DNA from 3 places in the Sphingomonas sp. NFX23 genome. Region 3 is predicted to be linked to each of the others. Evidence: riboswitches for the same ligand, from Rfam matches in the RefSeq annotation. Region 3 holds a riboswitch; each other region holds the start of a gene.

What was found. A riboswitch is a leader RNA that binds a small molecule or an ion and turns the genes downstream of it on or off. The one in region 3 is predicted to bind cobalamin.
Region 1: another riboswitch for cobalamin. It lies ahead of J4O76_RS11950 (DUF1636 domain-containing protein); the one in region 3 lies ahead of J4O76_RS12870 (TonB-dependent receptor).
Region 2: another riboswitch for cobalamin. It lies ahead of J4O76_RS10370 (TonB-dependent receptor plug domain-containing protein); the one in region 3 lies ahead of J4O76_RS12870 (TonB-dependent receptor).

Annotation. Positions count from the first base shown of each region.
Region 1 covers NZ_JAGEKH010000004.1:217,816-220,077, forward strand. The annotation lists gene J4O76_RS11940 (NAD(P)/FAD-dependent oxidoreductase) at 1-50, opposite strand, end outside; gene cobO (cob(I)yrinic acid a,c-diamide adenosyltransferase) at 111-710, shown strand; cobalamin riboswitch at 902-1,095, shown strand; gene J4O76_RS11950 (DUF1636 domain-containing protein) at 1,268-1,675, shown strand; gene cobT (nicotinate-nucleotide--dimethylbenzimidazole phosphoribosyltransferase) at 1,672-2,262, shown strand, end outside.
Region 2 covers NZ_JAGEKH010000003.1:601,167-603,428, forward strand. The annotation lists gene J4O76_RS10370 (TonB-dependent receptor plug domain-containing protein) at 1-1,229, opposite strand, end outside; cobalamin riboswitch at 1,347-1,562, opposite strand; gene J4O76_RS10375 (TonB-dependent receptor) at 1,978-2,262, opposite strand, start outside.
Region 3 covers NZ_JAGEKH010000004.1:423,964-426,225, reverse strand. The annotation lists gene J4O76_RS12870 (TonB-dependent receptor) at 1-971, opposite strand, end outside; cobalamin riboswitch at 1,204-1,434, opposite strand; gene J4O76_RS12865 (hypothetical protein) at 1,527-1,664, opposite strand; gene J4O76_RS12860 (GDSL-type esterase/lipase family protein) at 1,763-2,262, opposite strand, start outside.

The DNA.
Region 1 (2,262 bases), 210 kb from region 3:
GCTTCGTCGGCGTGGTTGAGCGGCAGCTTGAGGTCGGTGATGCGGAGCATGTCGGTCGCTCTAGCGCCGCGCGGCGCGATCCGCCATCGGGAGGACGAGAGGACTTGATCATGCGGACCGACGACGAACAGAATGCCAAGAGCGCCAAGCGCAAGGAGGTCCAGGACCGGATCGTCGCGAGCAAGACGATCGAGAAGGGGCTGATCATCGTCCACACCGGCAAGGGCAAGGGCAAGTCGACCGCCGCGTTCGGCATGGCGGTGCGGATGATCGGGCATGGGCGGAAGGTCGGCATGGTGCAGTTCGTCAAGGGCGCGATGGCGACCGGCGAGAAGACGATCTTCGATGCGTTCCCCGCGCTGTGCGAGTTCAAGCCGATGGGGGAGGGCTTCACTTGGGACACGCAGGACCGCGCCCGCGACATCGCGGTGGCGCGTGAGGCGTGGGACGAGGTGAAGCGGATGATCGCCGATCCGTCCTATGCAATGGTGGTGGCGGACGAACTGAACATCGTGTTGCGCTACGAGTATCTGCCGGTCGACGAGGTGCTGGCGGTGCTGGCGGCGAAGCCGGAGATGACGCATGTCGTGGTGACCGGGCGGAACGCGCCTGATGCGTTGATCGAGGTGGCGGACCTCGTGACCGAGATGACGCAGGTGAAGCATCCGTTTCGGTCGGGCGTGAAGGCGCAGGCGGGCGTGGAGTTCTAGGCGGCTTCCTACTCTACGGTCCGTTACGAGGACCGTCCGTCATCCTGACGAAAGTCAGGCCCCAGAGCCACGAAGGCTGCCGCCCGTTACCCTGGATCCTGACTTTCGTCAGGATGACGGGAGGGCGTGGGGACGGCTGGCGGACTTCTGACCGACGTAGCCGTGTCTTGCGCCGGGTCTTCCTCCCGCCTATCGCTTCGCCCGCGACAGGTTCCCCCGATGCTCACGCCGAGGGGGATGAAAATGGGAACGGGAAACACCCGGCTGCCCCTGCAACTGTACGCGGCGAGCCATTGTGCCTCATGCCATTGGGATGTTCCCGAGAAGGCGGCGCGGACGGCGTTGACCCGCGAGCCAGGAGACCTGCCCGTCGCGGTCGTCTTTCGTCCGGCCAGGGTGCGCCGAACGGACGGGTAACACCCCGAGCGACGACATCGCTTCGCGTCGCGCGAAGGCAGGAGGCGTCCGCTTCTCGCCCTTTGCGCGGTGCGGGACCGACTGTCCGAAGGGGTTCCTATGCCAAGTACACATCATTCCAAGATCGTCCGGGAACGGACATGCTGAAGCCGGTCGAGGACGGCGTCGCGGTGGTCGCGTGCAACACGTGCCGCCATTCCGCCGACGCGCGCGACGACGAGCAGGGCCAGCGTGGCGGCGCGCGGCTGGTCAGTGCGCTGAAGGCAGTGCAGGCGAGCGATCCCGCCTATGCCGACGTAGCCGTGCAGGAAATGCCGTGCCTGTTCGCGTGCCAGGATTTCTGCACCATCCATCTGCGCGCACCCGCCAAGGTCGGCTATGTGCTAGGCCGTTTCGAGCCGACCGAAGACGCTGCCCGTGCGATCCTGGATTACGCACGGCTCTACGGCGAGAGTGCGTTCGGACAGGTGCCGTTCAAACAATGGCCGCAGGGCGTGAAGGGCCATTTCATCACCCGCACGCCGCCTGCCGGGTTCGTCGTGGAATGACTTTTTTTCCGACAGCCGGGGCATTTCTATCATCCTTGAGCGCGTTGCCGCAGCCGGACGAAGCCGCTCGATCGGCGGCAGTGGCGCGGCAGGGGCAACTGACCAAGCCGCCGGGCTCGCTCGGGCGGTTGGAAGAGATTGCCGTCTTCATGGCCGGTTGGCAGGGCCATGAACGCCCGCGGCTCGATCGCGGCCGGGTGGTGATCTTCGCGGGTAATCACGGCATCGTCGATCGCGGCGTCAGTGCGTTTCCGGCCTCCGTCACGGCGCAGATGGTGGCCAATTTCGAACATGGCGGCGCGGCAATCAACGCGCTGTCGCGCGCGGCGGGGCTCGATCTCAGAGTCGTCCCGCTCGATCTCGACCGGCCGACCATCGATTTCACCGTCGCCCCGTCGATGTCGGAGGAGGAATGCCTCGCGGCGATCAACGCGGGCGCCGCCGTCGTTGCGGACGCACCCGATCTGATCGTGCTCGGCGAGATGGGGATCGGCAACTCGACCTCCGCCGCCGCGCTGTGCCTCGCCAGCTTCGATGGATCGGCACGCGACTGGGTCGGGCCCGGTACCGGAGTCGACGACGACGGC
Region 2 (2,262 bases), on a different contig from region 3:
CCTTCGCCATAGCTCGCGCGGACGGTGGTTCCGGTCCGCAACGCCAGCGCGGCGTTCGCGCCGAACGTCGTGTGGCTGCCGAAATCGTCGTGGTCGTCGTTACGGACGCCGCCGGTGATCGTGAGGACGTCGAGCGGCTTGACGATCAGCTGGCCGTAGACGCTGGTGATGCCGGTATCCGCGAAGGTGAAGCCGTCGTTGAAGCGGCTGTTCTCGCGCTCGACGCCTGCGACGACGCGCACTTGGTCGAGGGGGCGGAAGTCGCCCTGATACTCGTAGCGTTCGCTGCGGCCGCGACCGATGAACGACGGATCGCTGCCGAAGCTCGGGTCGTAATTGTCGCGGTTGATGTCGGCGATCGTGAAGGCCACGCGGTTGTTGAACCGACCGTCGGCGAAGTTCGCATGTAGCCCCGCGTAACCATAGGCTTCGCGCGTCTTCGAATATTCGGCGGTGTCGACGAGCACGTAATCAGGGGCCGGGAAGCCGTCGATCGCGACGCGACTGTCGGCGAAATAGCCGCGCAGGTCGAGGCCGATGCCCGGCGCGAACTCGACGCCGACCCGCCCGGTTGCGCCATATTGGCGATAGCCGTCGCGCTCGGTGCCGCTGGCCGCCGACGAGATGCCGTCGGTGCGCAGATATCCGCCGGTCAGCGATCCGGACACCTGACCCGACTTGCCCGACACGCCCGCGCTCGCGAACACGCTGTCGGCATAGCCATATTCGGCGTTGGCGCGCGCCTGGACGCCTTCGGTCGGTGCGGCGGTGATGATGTTGACGACGCCGCCGATCGCCTGGCTGCCCCATGGCACCGAGTTAGGACCGCGCAATATTTCGATCCGCTCGACCGAACTCGACAGGAGGTTGCCGAAGTTGAAGCCGCCGCCGGTCGACGAGGGATCGTTGACGCGCACGCCGTCGATCACGACGAGCGTCTGATCCGCCTCGGCACCGCGGATGCGGACGCTGGTCAGCGCGCCGACCGTGCCGTTACGCGTGACGGTGACGCCAGGCGTGGTCGCGAGCAGGTCGGAGACGATGGTGGTCTGGCGGCGCTCGATCTCGGCGCGGTCGATCACGGTCACGGCCTGGCCGATCTCGCTCAGCGGTTGCGCAGCGCGGGTCGCGGTGACGACGATTTCGGGGGCGTCTGGGTTGGATATGGTCTGAGAATAGGCGGGCGATGCGATCGCCGCGGCACTCAGGAGAAGGAAGAATTTCGTCATTCGGCTGCGTCCTAACCAGAACCGCCAGCGACCATTCGCCGGGCGGCCAGACGTCTCTCGCTCGAGGAAACCCGGCTGGACCGGAGCACTCGTCCGCGCCGGACACCCGCCCGCGCAGTGGATCGACCGTGACAGGCAGGTCTCCTGGCTTCCGGGTCGCCGCGCCCACCCCACCTTCCCAGGCCGAGACCCAGTGGCATATCGGGGTGGCCGCTATCCGGTCACAGTTGCGGGTACAGCGCCGGTCTTGCGGATTTGGATCGTGACGACCCGGCCCGCGCACCGACTTCCCTTTTGATCCCGTTGCGGGGAACCCTTCACGTACGCGGCATTAGTCGTGCGCCAGGCACGGGTCAACGCGGGGCCTGCTGATCCTCCCCCGCCAGGGGGAGGTGGCTGGCGCTTGCCAGACGGAGGGGGCGGACACGGAAACGGGGGTGATCGCATGCCTCCCCCTCCGTCACCTTCGGTGCCACCTCCCCCTTGCGGGGGAGGATCGTAAGCTCCCTCACCGTCCACCGCACCACCCCGGCGGAGGCCGGGGCCCAGTTGGGGAATGTCACTAACTAAGCGCGGTCCGTCGTTACTGCGACCTTGCCAACTGGGCCCCGGCCTCCGCCGGGGTGGTGGCGTGTTAGTCGGGACGTCGCTTTCCCTCCGTTGTTCTCCCGCGAAGGCGGGAGTCCAGTCTGGGTCCCCGCCTTCGCGGGGAAACATGATGTCTTCGTTTTCCTTAGCAGAAAGAATATCACCGCCCGCCGTAGCGCAGCCCGACCCAGATCGTCCGCGGGGTGGCGCGCTCGACGATGTTCGCGCCGCTGACCCCTGCCTCGACCCGCTCGTTGAGGAAATTCTCGGCCCGAAACTCGGCAACCAGCGACCGCAGGATCGGCAACGCTGCATACGCATCGAGCGTCGTCGCAGCCCCAAGCACGCGCGTATTCTGGTCGTCGTCGAACTGCTGGCCGATATGCCGCACCGTCAGTGACAGCGTCGCCGCGTCGCGTCGCCAGTCGACCGTCCCAGAAACCTG
Region 3 (2,262 bases):
AGGTTGAGCCACTCGCGCTTGGAGGTGAGCCGGTACGCCTGATTGCTGACGGTGAGCGTCTCGCTCGGCTGCCAATCGACCTGGAGGCTTGTCCGGTTGTCGCGGTAGCGGACATGGCCGTCGCGCGTGTTGTAGTTGCGGTCGCGATTGTCGTGGTCGAGCCGTCCGTCGATCAGCGGCGTACCGAAATAGCGCATCGGATTCTGGTTGCCATAATCGTCGCGCACCGTGACGACGAACCGATCGGTCGGTGCCCAGCGCAACGTCCCCGACAGCGCGTAGCTTCGTGATTGCCCGCGATCGACATACCCGTCGGACCGCCTGTAGCTGCCGTCGACGCGGTAGGAGAGATGCTCGTCGAGCGGTCCACCGGCACCGGCTGCGACGTGGAAACTGTCCTGCGATCCATAGCCGATCTCGCCGTCCACATCGGTGTGCCGCGTATTCGGCTTGCGCATCAGCACGTTGACCGCGCCGCCTAGCGCGCCTTGCCCGTACAGGACGGAAGCCGGACCGCTGAGCACGTCGATCCGCTCGACCATCCACGGGTCGCTCGGAAAGGTGATCGTGCCGGCTGCTGGAAAGAGGCGGATACCATCGATCAGTTGCAGCACCGAACCTTGACCGCTGAACCCGCGCGCGGCGAGCGCGGTGCCACCATTGCCGAGGTTGGCGACGCTGGTGATGCCGGGCGCGCGGCTGGTCGCGTCGTTCACGGACACGTCGCCGCGCGCCCGGATCGTATTGCCGTCGATCGTCGACAGCGTCGCCGGCGTTTCGAGCGGCGACAGGTTCAGGCGGCTGCCGGTCGAGTTCGGAACCGTCAGGTCGGCCTGATGGCGGCCGGTTACGAGGATATCGTCGGCGCTACTCGCCGAACGATCCTCACTGGTCTGCGCGCTGGCCAGGGATGGTAGGAAGGTGACGAGCAACGACGCGGCAAACGCGGCATACGGTGATGGAAACGACATATAAAAGCCCCCGAGGCGTCGGACGAACCGGCAGGGGCCTGTCACCGAGCACGAGGCTCGAACGTGCGCCGGCGAGCGCGCCACGAGCGGATTGCCCGAGCACGTCCAAGCGAACGGGAGCAGCCATACCCGACGGACGCCATCGCGACCGGCACGCCTGCCCATGCGGTCCCCACCGCACACATCGTCGCTCAGACGGAGTACCGTGCCTCGGCCATCCCCTGGACCAGGCAAGAGCGACCACACGCCGGCAGGTCTCCTGGCTCACGGGTCAACGCCCGATGCACAACCTTCCCAGACCGATCGGTCCAGTGGCTGGTGACCGGGGACTTCGCCCGACCACGCACGTGCATCACGCTCGCCGCTTACAGTTGCAGGGACAGCCTCGGCATCAGGTGGTCGAAGCCACCCTCACCGCGTTCCCTATTAAGCTCCTCGCGGAGCACCGGTGCGATCATGTCGACCCATCCGAGAACGGGCCGACGGGCAAGGTGTAGCGTGACGTTCCGACGCGGGCAATCGACGATCGCGTAACGATCTCAGCGCTTGGTCGACCTATCGCCCCCGCGTCGCGTCCAGGAAGGCGGCGGTCCAGCAGGTTTGCGATGCGCACCCCTTCATCGGACCGGTGGGGGACGCGGGGTAGCGCTTGTCCGCCGCGGCGGCCCAGAAGCGGTGGTGCGGGTGCTGCACCGGGCGGGTGCCGATACCGGTAACGTAGGATCGGTCGAGAGGATTGCGGCCGAGGATATATAATCAAGGCTCGTCACGACCGCGTCGCGGTATGCTGGCTATCGGTGCGCCCACATCTCGGGATGCGCGTCGATATAGCCCGACAGGGCGGTCGTGATCTGCGCATCGTCGGCGGTCGACGGATGCGAATGGCATCCCGTGAACGCGAGCCCGGTGACGGGCACGAACGCGATATTGCGCTGGCCTTCCGCCTTCAAACGCGCGGCAACCTTGCCGACTTCCGCCGCGATCTCGCCCCCGGCCATGTCGGTCGCCCACAGGACGACATGCGCGTCCGGATCGCGGGCCCGGAGGCGTTTGACGAAGTCGACATAACGCTGCTCGTAATCGGCATGGAGCGCCTCGCGCGTCTTCCACGGCTCCCCGGGATGGAGCGGCGTGGTGAAGTCGTTGGTGCCGAGCGCGATCACGAACAGACGCGGGTGCCACGCCGGATCGACGGAGCGCGTCGCCTTGTCGAAGAGCGTGAAGGGATAGGCAACGGGAAGCGTGTCGGCCGCCATGCCATTGTAATTGCGGACGATCCCCCGACCCGAGA